Regions from separate parts of the Pseudoalteromonas sp. JSTW genome, predicted to be linked through region 3. Evidence: predicted binding sites of a transcription regulator. Region 3 holds the regulator's gene; each other region holds the start of a gene.
The links. Region 3 encodes sigma-54, which starts transcription at its own class of promoters, with help from an activator protein. Its sites were predicted from a motif close to GTTGGCACGNNNNTNGNNT; they were not measured.
Positions count from the first base shown of each region.

Region 1: GZH31_RS03810 (BON domain-containing protein) is a predicted target of sigma-54. The motif match lies at 1,501-1,519, and genes of this name have one in related genera.
Region 2: flgJ (flagellar assembly peptidoglycan hydrolase FlgJ) is a predicted target of sigma-54. The motif match lies at 2,287-2,305, and genes of this name have one in related genera.

Region 1 is NZ_CP058972.1:813,926-819,132, reverse strand. It holds gene GZH31_RS03820 (tRNA1(Val) (adenine(37)-N6)-methyltransferase) at 1-43, opposite strand, end outside; gene srmB (ATP-dependent RNA helicase SrmB) at 120-1,346, shown strand; gene GZH31_RS03810 (BON domain-containing protein) at 1,564-1,893, shown strand; gene GZH31_RS03805 (hypothetical protein) at 1,939-2,871, opposite strand; gene radA (DNA repair protein RadA) at 2,917-4,302, opposite strand; gene GZH31_RS03795 (PilZ domain-containing protein) at 4,642-5,207, shown strand, end outside.
Region 2 is NZ_CP058972.1:964,749-969,955, forward strand. It holds gene flgG (flagellar basal-body rod protein FlgG) at 1-411, shown strand, start outside; gene flgH (flagellar basal body L-ring protein FlgH) at 427-1,110, shown strand; gene GZH31_RS04455 (flagellar basal body P-ring protein FlgI) at 1,123-2,217, shown strand; gene flgJ (flagellar assembly peptidoglycan hydrolase FlgJ) at 2,343-3,299, shown strand; gene flgK (flagellar hook-associated protein FlgK) at 3,313-5,207, shown strand, end outside.
Region 3 is NZ_CP058972.1:452,074-457,280, reverse strand. It holds gene lptA (lipopolysaccharide transport periplasmic protein LptA) at 1-405, shown strand, start outside; gene lptB (LPS export ABC transporter ATP-binding protein) at 402-1,127, shown strand; gene GZH31_RS02185 (RNA polymerase factor sigma-54) at 1,242-2,738, shown strand; gene hpf (ribosome hibernation promoting factor) at 2,765-3,052, shown strand; gene ptsN (PTS IIA-like nitrogen regulatory protein PtsN) at 3,056-3,508, shown strand; gene rapZ (RNase adapter RapZ) at 3,509-4,357, shown strand; gene GZH31_RS02165 (HPr family phosphocarrier protein) at 4,367-4,639, shown strand; gene mgtE (magnesium transporter) at 4,855-5,207, shown strand, end outside.

The sequences.
Region 1 (5,207 bases), 360 kb from region 3:
GAGTTTGCCCTATCGAAAACTGTTTAAACACAAAACCTGACATTTTTTCACCTTTTCATTCACCAACAGCTGGATAGCGCGTATAATTAACGCCAATTGTCCTCTATTTATGTCACTCTATGCAATTTTCTGAATTTGATATCGATAACAAACTGTTAAATGCCATTAATAAAATGGGTTTTGATACGCCAACCAGCATTCAACAACAAGCGATCCCTGAAGCATTACAAGGGCGCGATATTTTGGCATCTGCACCCACAGGTACCGGTAAAACAGCCGCGTTTTTGATCCCAGCTATTCAATACTTGCTTGATTTCCCTCGTCGTGACCCTGGTTTTGCCCGCGTACTTATCATGACTCCTACTCGCGAGCTTGCTTATCAAATCCATGAGCATTGTGAACAGCTTGCTGAGCAAACACACCTTAAAATAGGTGTTGTGACGGGCGGCATTAACTATGGAACGCACAAAGAAATTTTTGAGAACAATAACGACATTCTTATCGCGACACCTGGGCGCTTAATGGAATACCTCGAAACCGAGAACTTCCATGCTGAAAATGTCGAAATGCTTATTTTAGACGAAGCCGACCGCATGCTCGATATGGGCTTTCGTAAAGAAATGCTGCGTATTTGTGATGAAGCCAGAAATCGTCGTCAATGTTTTCTATTTTCAGCCACACTTGAAGGTGACAGTGTTGAGCTTTTCGCTGAGCGTATTTTAAATGATCCTGCGCTACTAGAAGCAGAATCGTCGCGTAAAGAAAAAGCAAAGATCCACCAGTGGGTTCACTTAGCCGACGACTACAACCATAAGCTTAAAATGTTAGTCGATATCTTAAACGGCGATGATATCCATAAAGCGATAGTGTTCGTTAAGACCCGTGAACGCCTAGAATCATTAATTGGTGCGTTAAATAACGAAGGACTGCGCGTTGCTTGGTTACGTGGTGAAATGCCACAAGATAAACGCATGAAAGCAATGGAGAACTTCCATTCTGGCCGCAATAAAATATTGGTAGCAACCGATGTGGCTGCCCGTGGTATTGACGTGGCAGATATCAGCCATGTGATTAACTTTGATATGCCTCGCACCGCAGACATATACGTTCACCGTATTGGACGTACTGGTCGTGCAGGCAAAAAAGGAATCGCGATTTCATTTATCGAAGCGCATGACGTTGCCATTTTAGGCAAAGTTGAGCGTTACATCGAACAAAAACTAAAGCGTCGAGTAATCAAAGGGATAGAGCCGCAACACAAAGAAGCAAAAATCCCTTCTAAAAAGAAAAAAGATCCAGCAAAGATCAAAGCGAAGAAAAAGGCAAAACCAAAAAAGAAAAAGTAGTGCGTGCTTAATAAGCCTTGTTAATAAAAATGCCGAGCCTGTCTCGGCATTTTTATCGCTGTTATTTGCCGTGTCTTTTTTACTGAACTATGTGTAATTACTTCACATACAGTTTCTTCAAAAAAATAAAACCTATAAAAATCAACAAACTAAAATTGGAACAGAATTTGTAATTGTTCATACAGAGTTCAATCTGTCATTATTGCGAGGGAATTGTATGAGCCGTTTCAAATTATCTGTTGTCGTAACCTTATTTAGCTGTCTTTTTTTATTGGCTTGCGCCACACAAGCCAGTGCCAACACCCATGTTTTAACAACCAGTACTTCGGCGCAACCGCGATTACAGCAAGTGGCTTTAAAGAAACTAACGAATAACCGCAATTTTAAAATTGAAAACTTACAGGTTATTGTAAGTGGCGATACGATTGAATTATTAGGTTCAACGGAAACGGGGTTTCAACGTGCGCTGGCACAAAAGTTCTTAGAACACAGTCAGGGTGTAAGGCATGTAAAAAATAACCTTAAAGTGAGTAAACTAGAGAGTTGAACACTTTAAGGTTATTGCAGCTAACGCACGGCTGCGGTCAGCGGGTTATTCACCACTGGCTTTTAAATTAATAAATTTCGCAAGCTCTTCAGGCTGACCAACCAGCATCATGATTTGCTGGTTGATTTGCATCATCGACTTGCCTTCAGGTAGGCGTGCCGATAAAGACAATTTTGATAAACCACTGGCAAAGTTTTTAATCGCAGTGTCTAACTCCGCACTTACAGGAGCTTGTTGTAATTGCATTGCCACAACTTGCTCAAAGTCATCAAGTGTCATGCCTTGCGCTTTTAAGAAGCTTTCGACAACAGTTTTAAGTTCACCGTCGTCGTTGATTTCAAGCTCGATACTGCGCGGCTCTAATTGGCTCATTGCCGCCATCATTTTTGATTGTTGCTGTAGTTGTTGCTCTAAAGTGAGCTCAGCCCCATTCGCAGCATTTTGTGCTTGGCTGATTGATAAAGATGCTTCCATCAACGCCGTTGAATTTGCTAAACCAAGATTAAAACGTACATCAGCCACTTCGTTTGCCTTCACGTTAAGCGCAAACTTGCTATCACCTGACTCTTTGTTGTAATCAAGCGATGAATTCACGTTGTAACTCGTTGCGGCAAGCTTATTATTCGCACTGTCTGGAAGTTGCGATAAAAACTCATCACTAAAGCGGAAATTTGTCATCACGAAGCCCGTGTGGGGTGGGATCGCATCAACTTCGTAACCCGTCACTTCAATATTGTCGATAGTGGCAATGGTTTCATCGCCTTCAATGCTTTGCACATTTATACCAGACAACTGCATGCTGCTACTGAACACGCTTGCTGAAATATCGCTGTAAGTGATATCTACACCACTTTGGCTTGATAAAGCGCTTAGTTGCTTATCAACAACCTTTTTCACTTCCTGTGTTGCTGTATAGTTTGCGTAAACGACGCCACCTACAGCTGCAGCAACAACGGCTGCAATTACTAACTTTTTCATTTTATTTCCTTTGATTGGTGTTTTTTATAGTCTATCAAATTACAACTAGTTTATTAAAGACAGTAACTCATGCACTGTTTTAACAGGTGTAATTTTTGCGCCCAATCCTTCCATTGATTTATGGTAGTTACGATATGGAATAAAAATTTCAGTGAAACCATGCTGAGCGGCTTCTTTTACTCGCGGCACCCCACTGTCGATGGGCCTAACGTCACCATTTAAGCTTAATTCGCCCATAATACAGGTGGTTCTTGGCACAACAAATTCATTCAAACTACTCAACAATGCCGTAACTAATGCTAAGTCGATACAGGTTTCAGACTCATCAATTTTTAGGCCACCGACAATATTAAAAAACGTGTCATGAAAGATTTTAGTCTTGGTGTGTTTACGCAAAATCCCTGTGAGCATTTTGATACGATTCATATTTAAGCCAACACACACTCGTTGCGGAAACTCAGCCTCGGTTTCTGTGGTTAAGCACTGAATCTCTAACAATAAATTACGATTACCTTTACGAATACATGTAATAGCCGATCCCGGCGATTCGGTGCTTGACCCCGATAAAAATATTTCGCTTGGGTTGTCAACACTGAGCATACCGCGCTCACACATTCTAAAAATACCGACGGTATCAATATCGCCAAAACGGTTTTTATTGGCACGTAAGGTACGAATTTGCCCATCGTTGGTATCAATATGCAGCAGCGCATCAACAATATGCACTAAGGTTTGCGGGCCTGCGATTTCGTTGTTTTTATTTACGTGAGCAATAATGAACATGGTGACGTCATTTTGCTTACAATATTGAGTGAGTGCTTGTGCTGCACTTTTAACTTGTGAAGGAGAGCCTGGGCTGCCATTAGCGGCTTCTGTCACAACCGCTTGAATTGAATCGATCACCGCAAACTTAATCTTGTTCTTATCAAGCTCTTCAATAATTGCTTCAACGCTGGTTTCTGACAGTAAATAAAGCTCATCAGGGTTATAATCTAAACGCAGTCGGTTTACACGGTTTTTAAACTGCGATAATGACTCTTCTGCCGTACAATAAAGTGACGGCATCACTTTCGACATGCGAGCAATTAAATCTGACAATAATGTCGTTTTTCCAGCCCCTGGATCGCCCGAAATAATATTTACGGAACCGGTGGTCACACCGCCACTTAATACACGGTCTAACTCACCAATGTCGGTTAAGCGTTTTTCTGCTTCGGCGGTTTCGACTTCATTAATTTTTTTTGAGCCGCCGCCAACACCGCCTGCGTAGCCTGCAACCACGGCACGGCTTGCCGCTTGTTTTGACTGTCCGGCTGAGGGCTTAAATTCTGCTAGCGTGTTCCATGCACCGCACTTACACTGTCCTTGCCAGCGCTGATAGTTCATGCCGCACTCTGTGCAGACAAATTCGATTTTTGCTGATTTTGCCATTCGGCCTTACCTATTTAGGTCGCTAATTTGTGACTAACTTGTTATTAAAAACTGACACTTATCACAATTAATGTATAGTAAGTTTATAATCACAAAAAGATAACTCGTTGTAACTAAAACCTCTTACTCCAGCTCTTTATTCAACACACTGTTAAATAAAGAACCGCTTTAGGGCATAGTTTTTGCTTACAAATAAAACTTAACAGTGCTTGCCATTTATTTGGCAAATACTTATAACAATAATTAATAAAATAAAAAAGTGACTACTGTTTGTGTTTTTACTGCGTAATTGCCGACTAGTATACCTACTTTTTTTAATAGACGTTGATGGTTTTATAAATGGCTGAAGACATTCTGCTTAAATATGAAAGCCTAGTTGAAGAGCTAAAGGCGTATTTAGGCACCCCAAAATTCGACAAACTGTTTAAATCAAAAACAGCGGGCTTAACTAAGCCTGAGCAGTTCTTGATCAAAATGGAGATGTCGCGTTTATCTCAGCCTGTTGCACGGTTTATTGATTTACGTGGGCAAGTAACGGGTCAAGTAAAACCATACGAATACGAAGGTAAACAGCACTTTATGGACGATACTGCCATCGAAGTGTTTGAACAGGCTATTAAACGCCATGGCGGTTACACCCTTGCTGTCTATGAAGCGGTGATGAACACTGAAAACAACCATCGTGTCATGCAAAAGAAAGCGGCCGAACAAGCTCTTACTGAAGACGATAACGACAGTCAGTTATCAGCCAAAGTGATAAAATTTGCCTCCTACGAAAGCCGTCGTGAAGAGCGGATGAATTACTCTATCAAAATCACTGTTGAGTTTGATAAAGACAGCAAAGTAGCCGCAACAACATCTGATATCTCACTCAGTGGTGCAAAGATAAAGCTCGCGCCACGCTA
Region 2 (5,207 bases), 510 kb from region 3:
CGCATTGTTACCGCGGGAGCCGGTTTTCCTGTGCAACCAGAGATGAATGTGCCAGACGATGCACAATCAATTACGGTATCACAAGATGGTGAAGTGTCGGTGCGTATCTCAGGCCAAGCTGACAATGTTGTTATTGGTCAGCTAACTATCAGTGATTTCATCAATCCATCTGGCCTTGAGCCTATGGGTCAAAACCTTTACACCGAAACGGCTGTAAGTGGGGCTCCTGTGCAAGGTAATCCCGGTATTGATGGTTTAGGAACTGTTGTACAAGGTTCACTTGAAACTTCAAATGTGAATGTAACAGAAGAGCTCGTTAACCTCATTGAAACACAGCGAATTTATGAAATGAATTCAAAAGTGATTTCGGCTGTTGATGAAATGCTTAGTTACATTAACCAACAGTTATAATGGGTAGGAGGCAGCATGCGTAACATTATCTTAGTCACATCAACAGCGTTATTGCTCGGTGGTTGTATGGCAACACAAAATAACCATGTGGTTCAGGATGACCCTTACTATGCGCCAATGTACCCAGAGCCTGCAGCAGAGCAAATGGTACCCACTGGTTCATTATTTGATAGTTATTTATCAAATGACCTGTATTCAGATAAAAAAGCGTTGCGGGCAGGCGATATCATCACGGTTAAACTGCAAGAATCGACTCAGGCAACCAAAGCGGCGAAAACCGAAACCGATAAAGAAACCGACGCAAGCCTTGACCCAGTCATTGGTTTAGGCGGCAATCCTGTGAATATAGGTGGTGATAGTATCCAATTTGGTATTGGTTCAGATTCATCATTTAAAGGTGATTCTAAATCGAATCAATCGAACAGCTTATTTGGTGATATTTCAGTTAATGTTATGCGAGTTTTGCCGAACGGTAACTTAGTGATCCGTGGCGAAAAGTGGCTTACTTTAAATACCGGTGAAGAGTTTATTCGTCTTGAAGGTTTAGTGCGTCCCCAAGATGTGACAGCAGATAATACGGTGACTTCAAACCGAGTTGCGAATGCGCGCATTCAATACTCAGGTAAAGGTCAACTTCAAGAAGCGCAAAGTGCGGGTTGGTTAACTCGCTTCTTTAGCAGTTCTATTTTCCCATTTTAGAGGATACAAATCATGAATGGGTTTAAATACATTATTGCTCTTTGCTTAATTAGCGTACAGTTTTCTGTTCAGGCTGAGCGAGTTAAAGATGTGTCTATGGTTGAGGGTGTACGCTCAAATCAATTAGTCGGTTATGGTTTAGTGGTGGGTTTACCTGGCACGGGCGAGCAAAGTCGTTTTACAGAGCAGAGCTTTAAAGCGATGTTAAATAGCTTCGGTATCACGCTTCCTGCGAACTTAAAACCAAAGATTAAAAATGTTGCAGCCGTTGCTGTACATGCCGAGTTACCCGCGTTTAGAAAACCAGGTCAAACCATTGATATTACCGTGTCTTCAATTGGCAGTGCAGGAAGCTTACGCGGTGGTACGTTATTACAAACCTTTTTGAAAGGGGTTGATGGTAATACGTATGCCATTGCACAGGGCAGTTTGGTCGTGGGGGGCTTAGGCGCAGAAGGTGCTGATGGCAGCCGAGTGATTATAAACACTCCCACCGTTGGCCGAATTCCGAATGGGGCAACGGTTGAGCGCGCTGTTAAAAGCCCGTTTATGCAAGGTGACTACATCACCTTTAATTTGAATCGTCCAGATTTCACAACGGCAAAGCGCCTAGAGCAAACTATTAATGATTTAGTTGGGCCAAACAGTGCTCAAGCAATTGATGCAGCGTCTGTACGTGTCATTGCACCGCGCGATGCATCGCAGCGCGTATCGTATTTATCAACGCTTGAAAACTTAGAGTTCACACCGGCTGATACTGCGGCAAAAATTATTGTCAATTCACGTACGGGCACCATTGTTATTGGTAAAAACGTAAAATTACAGCCAGCTGCAATTACCCACGGTGGATTAACCGTGACCATTGCTGAGCAGCAAAACGTATCGCAGCCGAATGCACTGAGCGAAGGCGAGACGGTGGTGACAAACCAAAGTATTATCGATGTTAATGAAGATGACTCTCGTGCTTTTGTGTTTAATCCAGGTATTAGCCTTGATGATTTAGTGAGAGCGATAAACGAAGTTGGTGCCGCCCCAGGTGACTTAATGGCTATCCTTGAAGCGTTGAAAGAGGCGGGAGCCATAAACGGGCAACTTGTTATTATATAATCAATTAAAAACGCGCTGAGCTCAGCGCGTTTTTTCATTTCTACCTCCCCTCAATCTGATAAATCCTCTTTTGGCGTAATTATTGCATTTGATTATGCATTATTAATTATTGTGTCAAAAAGCTGATGGATACGAATCATCTCGACAAGCAAAACTTTTTTGATTTAGGCAACTTAGACTCATTGCGTCAAAGTGCTCTAAAAAGTGATGCCTCTAGCGATGCGTCAAAAGAGGCGCTGAAAAAAGCGGCGGCACAATTTGAATCTATCTTTACGCAAATGCTGCTTAAAAGCATGCGTAAGGCTAATGAAGCCTTTGAAGACAAAGACAGTCCGTTTAACTCGAGTGGCGTAAAATTCTTTGAAGAAATGCATGATCAACAGCTTTCTGTTGAGTTGTCTTCTAACGGCTCACTGGGTTTGGCTGATCTTATTGTGCAGCAGCTATCGCCCGACGGTAAGAAATTTACTCCTGGTTCCGTGTTAAGAACAACCGCGGAGTTTGATAGCGATAAGCGTGTTCGCGGTAATCAAGAAGCTAAGCCAGAAACACACTCAATGGCTGAAGTTGCCACTGATGAGCAATCAGAAAACCGCTTTGAAGATGCTGAGTCTTTCATTAGCTCTGTTTGGGAGCACGCAAAAAATGCGGCTGAAAAAATTGGTTTAAACCCTGCTGTTATGGTTGCTCAAGCTGCGCTTGAGACAGGGTGGGGTAAGCATATTATTAGTAAAGCGGATGGCACCAGTAGTAATAACCTTTTTAACATTAAATCTGATAAGAGCTGGCAAGGTGACAAAGCAAGTAAAGTTACGCTTGAGTTTGAGCAAGGTGTGCCTGTTAAAAAGCATGCAAGCTTCCGTTCTTATCAGTCAATTAAAGACAGTGTGAATGATTTTGTTGATTTCTTAAATGAAAACCCACGTTATCAAGACGCACTAAAAAACACCGCAGAACCTGCAGCCTTTTTAGATTCGTTACAAAAAGCAGGTTATGCAACTGATCCAAATTATGCCAACAAAATTAAGCAGGTATTGAAGCGTGTTGAGCTTCAAAGCGTCGCTGCTTCATTGGTACGTTAAGGAGTAAGTCCTCATGTCATTCAGCTTATATGACATAGCAAATTCAGGTGTAAGAGCGAATTCTGAGCTTTTACAAACGACCAGTAAAAACATAGCCAATGTAAATACAGCGGGTTATGTTCGTGAGCGCACTGAGTTCAGCACCATGATCGACAACCAAGTTGGTCGGGGTGAAACGTATCGTTTACTCAATGAGTTTGCTCAAAAACAGCTAAATCGTGATACGTCAAATAAAGCATTTTTTGATCAGTTTGTAACAGAAGCAAGCCGAGTCGATAGCTTGTTTTCTGAAGAGTCGAATAGCTTATCAACCAGCATTAACTCGTTTTTTAATAATGTTCAAGAAAGCTTAAATCAGCCTTCATCGACGGTGGCGCGTTCGCTGGTTATGACAGATGCACAAAACCTCATTGATCAAATGGACAGGCTTTCAAGCATCGTGGTTGACCAGCAGACTGTTGTGAATGAGCAATTAGAAATTTTCTCGGACGAAGCAAATAACTTAATCCAAAGTATTAGCGAATTGAACTCTAAAATTGCCGCGGTGCATGGCACTGATCGTGAGTCAGCGTCTAGCGGACTGTACAACGAGCGCGACAAAGCAATTCGTGACTTATCAGAACTCATTGATGTAGAAACTCTCAACGGTAATAACGGTGAGAAACAAGTCTATTTGGGATCTGGTCAAGCATTAGTGATGGAAAGCGGTACATTTAACCTGTTTTCATTTACTGGCGATCCCGATCCTAGCTTCAAAGAGCTACATTTAGATGTTAATGGTGGCAAAGCCGTGCCGCTTGAGGTTGATGTAAGTAAACTTAAAGGCAAAATAGGCGGCTTACTGTCATTTCGTGATGACATTTTAGTGCCAGCCCAGAATCAATTAGGCCAAATGGGCTTAGCCCTTGCTGATGCCTTTAATCAGCAAAACCGTCTTGGTATGGACGCAAATGGTGAAATTGGTGGTGATATTTTTGCCATTCCAACGGTGAATGGTTTTGGTTATCAAGCTAATACCGGTTCATCGACCATGACGGCAACACTTGAACCTGGTAAGGGCAGTGAGTTGCCTGCCAGTGATTTTATAGTTACTTACACCAGCGCATCGACAGTTGAAATTCAGGCAATCGATAATAAAGGTGAACCGGTAGGCACCGCATCAACAGCAAATGTGGTTGGCGGTGTGATTGATTCATCAACGATCACCGGTGGCGAAGCCTTCGGTTTACAGCTAAATGTGTCTGGTACCGCAAACGCAGGCGATCAATTTCAAATTAAATTAAATTCACAGGCAGCAACAAGCTTAGAATTGGCAACAGAGCGTCCAGAAGATTTAGCGCTGGCTTCACCCATTCGCACCGCAAATGATATTAATAATAACAGCGACGCGAGTATTTCAGCTGGAACTGTATCAGATATTGCCAATTCAAGTGGAATTGCGGTAGGTCCACCACCGAGCTTAGCAAACGGTGATATTACCCTGGTAAAAACCGCCAATGCTAACGAATATCAAATTACCGACGGCAATGGCACCAGTACTTTTACGATTACGCCACCTGCAGAAAATATTCTTGCGCAAGCGGGAGCACCTTACGATACTTACGGGTTTGATTTTAATATCGAAGGTACACCTGCAATAGGTGATACGTTTACTGTTGAGTTCAATGAGGGTGGTTTCGATGATAACCGTAATGGTTTATTACTTGCCGACCTACAAAATGGTGAGTTAGTGCGTCAAAACGTTGAAGCGAGTAGCACGGCTGATAATCATCAAACATTTAATCAGGCTTATTCGGGGATCGTAACCGATATTGGTGTTATTACTAGTCAAGCGCAAACGAACGGCGCAGCATTTAATGCGCTCGCAGAGCAGTCAGAAGCGTGGTACGAATCTCTGTCAGGTGTAAA
Region 3 (5,207 bases):
CAGCTAAAAAATGGCATTGGTATCTTCGAAGATAATGTCGAGATCATACATGGTAACCGTCGTATTACAGCGGATCGACTCGAAGCACATGCAGGTGAAGTTGAAGGCACGGTTGAATTAATTATTGCCACAGGAAAGCCCGCTTACTTTGAAGAAAAACAAGCTGACGGCACTATTATGAGCGCCAGTGCTGAAGAAGTTCGTTACGATGTTGCTAAACGCTTATTAACACTCGTTGGCAATGCACAAGTGACTCAAGCAGGCCAAAAAGTCAGTGCCAAGAGCATTACATACGATATGGAACAGCAACTGATAAGTGCCGAGAAAGATGAAAACTCGACCGATCGTGTACACACTATTTTAGTGCCTGTTGATAACAAAAAGAACGATGAAGGCCAGCCATGAGCACACTAAAAGCAGAGCTATTAGCTAAAAGCTATAAGGGTCGCCAAGTTGTAAAAAATGTAGGCCTTGAGGTAGAAGCTGGCAGCATTGTCGGTTTACTTGGGCCAAATGGCGCAGGTAAAACAACCACCTTTTACATGATTGTGGGATTAGTGCCCAGTGACAAAGGTAAAATAAGCATTGATGATAACGACATCACCTTATTGCCAATGCACAGCCGCGCTCGCTTAGGTATTGGCTATTTGCCACAAGAATCATCGATTTTTAGAAAACTGACTGTTTATCAAAACTTAATGGCCATTTTAGAGACCCGTAAAGATCTCAATAAACAAGGCCGCGAAGAAACACTTAACAGCTTACTTGATGAATTTAGCATTCAACACATTCGTGACAGCCAAGGTATGGCATTGTCAGGGGGTGAACGCCGTCGTGTTGAAATAGCACGCGCACTGGCCGCTGACCCTAAATTTATTTTGCTCGATGAGCCTTTTGCTGGTGTTGATCCTATTTCAGTGTTAGATATAAAGAAAATTATTGAGCACTTAAAAAATCGTGGTATTGGTGTATTAATTACTGACCACAATGTGAGAGAAACCCTTGATGTTTGTGAAAAAGCCTACATTGTTTCTCATGGGGAGCTAATTGCATCAGGTACACCTGAACATGTGTTAGCCGACCAAACTGTACGCGATGTGTATCTAGGCGAGCAATTCAGGCTTTAAATACGCCACCGACTAGAGCATCTGCTAGACTTATAACAATGACAATAAATCAAATAAATAGTTAACGGCATCGTGCTATTGTTTGATAAGACTAAAAAGGATTGTTAGGGATACATGAGGCAATCATTACAGCTGCGCATGGGCCAGCAACTTACAATGACTCCACAACTGCAACAGGCTATCCGTTTGTTGCAGCTCAGTACATTGGATCTCCAGCAAGAAATTCAAGAAGCGTTAGACTCTAACCCTTTGCTTGAAGTTGAAGAAGCAGATTATGCAGAAGAGAGTATTGGCAAGAACGAGCAAAAAGCCGAATCTGACGATACCCAACTAAGCGCGTCGGCTGACGAAGCTGCGAGCGAGTACGAGCAAGAAAGCAGTGATGCCCTCAACAAAGACACCGTAAGTGACGACTTAGCAATGGATGTTACGTGGGATGAGTACATGAGTGCTGCCCCATCAAGTTCCTCAGGTCCAATGCCTGAAGATGAATCAATTTACCAAGGCGCATCAACCGAAACTCTCCACGAATACCTAATGTGGCAGTTACAACTAACTCCATTCAGCCCAACAGACGAAGCGATTGCCGTTGCGATTGTTGAGGCAATTGATGATTCGGGTATTTTAACCGTAAGCTGCGAAGACATTGTTGAAAGCTTCAATCAAAATAACGATGAAGAAGAAATCGAACTTGATGAAGTCGAAGCTGTCTTAAAAAGAATCCAATTATTCGATCCTGTCGGTATTGGCGCCCGTAGTTTACAAGAATGTTTGTGTATTCAATTACGCCAATTCGATGCTGACACCCCCTATTTAGCTGAAACTAAAATGGTGTTATCAGAACATATTGAATTATTAGCGAGTCGTGACTATCGCACTTTGATGAAAAAGACTAAGCTTAAAGAAAGTGAGCTGAAAGAAGTCATGACATTGATCCACAGCTTAAATCCAAAGCCTGCGGATACAATTGTTAGAGAAGAGTCTGAATACGTGATACCCGATGTATCCGTAAAAAAAATAAAAGGCCGTTGGGTAGTTGAACTAAACCCAGACTGCATGCCGAAAATCAGAGTGAATAGCCACTATGCGGCGATGTCACGTTCTGTAAAATCAAGCAGTGATAGCCAATTTATTCGCTCTCATTTACAAGAAGCAAAATGGTTTATTAAAAGCTTAGAAAGCCGTAATGACACGTTATTAAAAGTGACTAACTGTATTGTTCAACAACAACAGGCTTTCTTTGAACATGGTCCTGAGGCCATGAAACCCATGGTATTAAATGATGTCGCAGAAATGGTCGAAATGCATGAATCAACAATTTCGCGAGTAACAACACAAAAATACATGCATACCCCGCGGGGAATTTTTGAGTTGAAATATTTCTTCTCCAGCCATGTAAGCACTGAAAATGGGGGTGAGTGTTCATCTACGGCAATTCGCGCTTTAATCAAAAAGCTAATCGCCGCAGAAAACACAGCTAAACCATTGAGTGATAGCAAAATTGCAGATATATTGGCTGAGCAAGGAATTAAAGTAGCTAGACGGACAATAGCAAAATATCGAGAGTCTCTAGCAATACCTCCGTCGAATCAGCGTAAGAGTCTGATTTAGACGTTTTACATAGAAGGAAAATGCTTATGCAACTAAATTTAACTGGTCGTCATGTAGAAATCACAGATTCATTAAGAGACTATGTAAACACCAAGTTTGCGAAACTAGAAAGGCATTTTGACCACATTAATAATGTTCATGTCATTCTAGATGTAGAAAAACTAAGCCAAAAAGCAGAAGCAACTTTACATGTAAACGGAGGCGAGTTATTTGCCTCTACTGAACACCAAGATATGTATGCAGCCATCGACTCGTTAATCGATAAACTTGATCGTCAAGTAATTAAACACAAAGAGAAATTAGCTCGACACTAAATTATGAAACTTAGTTCACTTACTAACCAGGACTGCAGCAAAGCTGCGGTCCTTTTTAATAGCAAAAAAAGAATTCTCGAATTTATCAGCGAACTGGCTCATGAGCAGCTCCCTCATTTATCTCAGCAAGATATACTCAATGCCCTATTGAACAGAGAAAAATTGGGCAGCACGGGTATTGGCCGAGGTATTGCGATTCCACATGGTCGTATGAGCGGTGCAGATCAGCCACACGCATTTGTAATTGTGAGTGAGTCACCTATAAATTTTGATGCAATTGATAATCGTCCAGTGGATATTTTTGTCGCACTCATCGTACCAGATGGTGACTGTCAGCTTCATCTAAAGACCTTATCAACAATTGCTGATAGACTTAAAGACAAAGAATTTTGTAAACAGCTACGCAGTGCTAAAACAGATAGTGATCTGTTTAAAGTCATTGCATCAGAGGCATAAATGGAATTAATTATTATCAGCGGTCGCTCTGGTTCAGGTAAATCAGTCGCTTTACGAGTACTTGAAGACTTAGGCTATTACTGCGTTGATAATATTCCTGTAAACCTGCTTCCTTCGTTAGTACGCAGTGTGTCAGATAATTACGACAAAATTGCTGTAAGTATCGATGTGCGTAACCTGCCGAAAGAACAGCAAGAATTTAACGATATTCTTGAGTATTTACCGGGCTTTGCAAAACCCACGTTGTTTTATTTAGATAGTGATGATCAAACACTAATCAAACGGTTCTCTGAAACTCGCCGCTTACACCCATTATCGATTGACTCGCTGCCGCTTGATTTAGCGATTAAACAAGAAAAAGTATTACTGGATGTTTTGATCACCCGTGCCGATTTTATGATTGATACGACCGATCTCAGCGTGCATCAGCTTGCCGAATCTATTCGCGAAAAAATACTGGGTAAAAAAGACAAAAAGCTCATTATTACTTTTATGTCGTTTGGCTTTAAGCACGGCATTCCAAAAGAAGCTGATTACGTATTTGATGCTCGCTTTTTACCGAATCCACACTGGGAACCGGATCTAAAACCACTGACAGGCTTAGACCAACCAGTAAAAGATTACCTTGCTAGTCACAGCATAGTGCAAAAGTTTACATGGCAAATTCAAACCTTTGTACAAACATGGCTCCCTCACTTAGAGCGAAATAATCGCAGTTATTTAACCATTGCGATTGGCTGCACAGGTGGACAACATCGCTCGGTTTACTTAGCGCAAACCATTGGTGAGAGCTTTTCGAAAAGTCACGCAAACGTGAAAATACGCCACCGCGAGCAAGATACCCAATAGGCAACGACGATGCATGCTGAAGACACTTTTTTAATCCAAAATAAGCTTGGTTTACATGCACGAGCAGCCACGGTTTTGGCACAACTTGCACTGCAATTCGATGCTAAAATAACGCTTTACCAAGACGATAAAGAAGCCGAAGGCGATAGTGTATTAGCCTTAATGTTACTCGAAAGCAGCCAAGGCAAAGAAGTCCGTGTGGTGTGTGAAGGCCCCGATGCTGACGCAGCACTCAATGCAATAGGCGAATTAATTGCACAACGCTTTCATGAACAAGAATAGCATTTGCTAAGCCTTGACTGTTTACGTTAAACTTGCATTGGGTATTTAAAATTCCTGTTAAATATCCTACTTTTATATCGCTCGCTTCTCTAAAATACATTTTTCTTAGTAAATTTATCTCAGTGCGGCGATATCCCTGCAAATACTAAATTTAGCAACTATGCTGTATTTGCTGAGTCAGATTTTAAGCTATTTTTTCAGTTGTAAGGACGCCAATGCCAGAAGCCTTTGAACAAGATTACCCGCTACAACAACTAAAACAGGTGACCAAGTCACTCAATAGTGGTCAATTTGTTCAAGTGCGCGGCATGTTAGCAAAAACAGCACCGTGTGATACCGCACTCCTTTTAGAATCATCTCCGCATAAAATTCGCCGTATGCTTTGGCAGCTGGTAGACCCTGATGTGCGTGGTGACGTATTAGAAGAGCTCTCAGAAGATGTACGTTTAGGCATTATTGCCCAAATGGAACCTGAGCACATTGCTGCCGCAACCGAAGACATGGACGACGATGATTTAGGTGAGGTTCTTCGTAGCCTACCTGATACAGTCTACCAAGACGTTGTCGG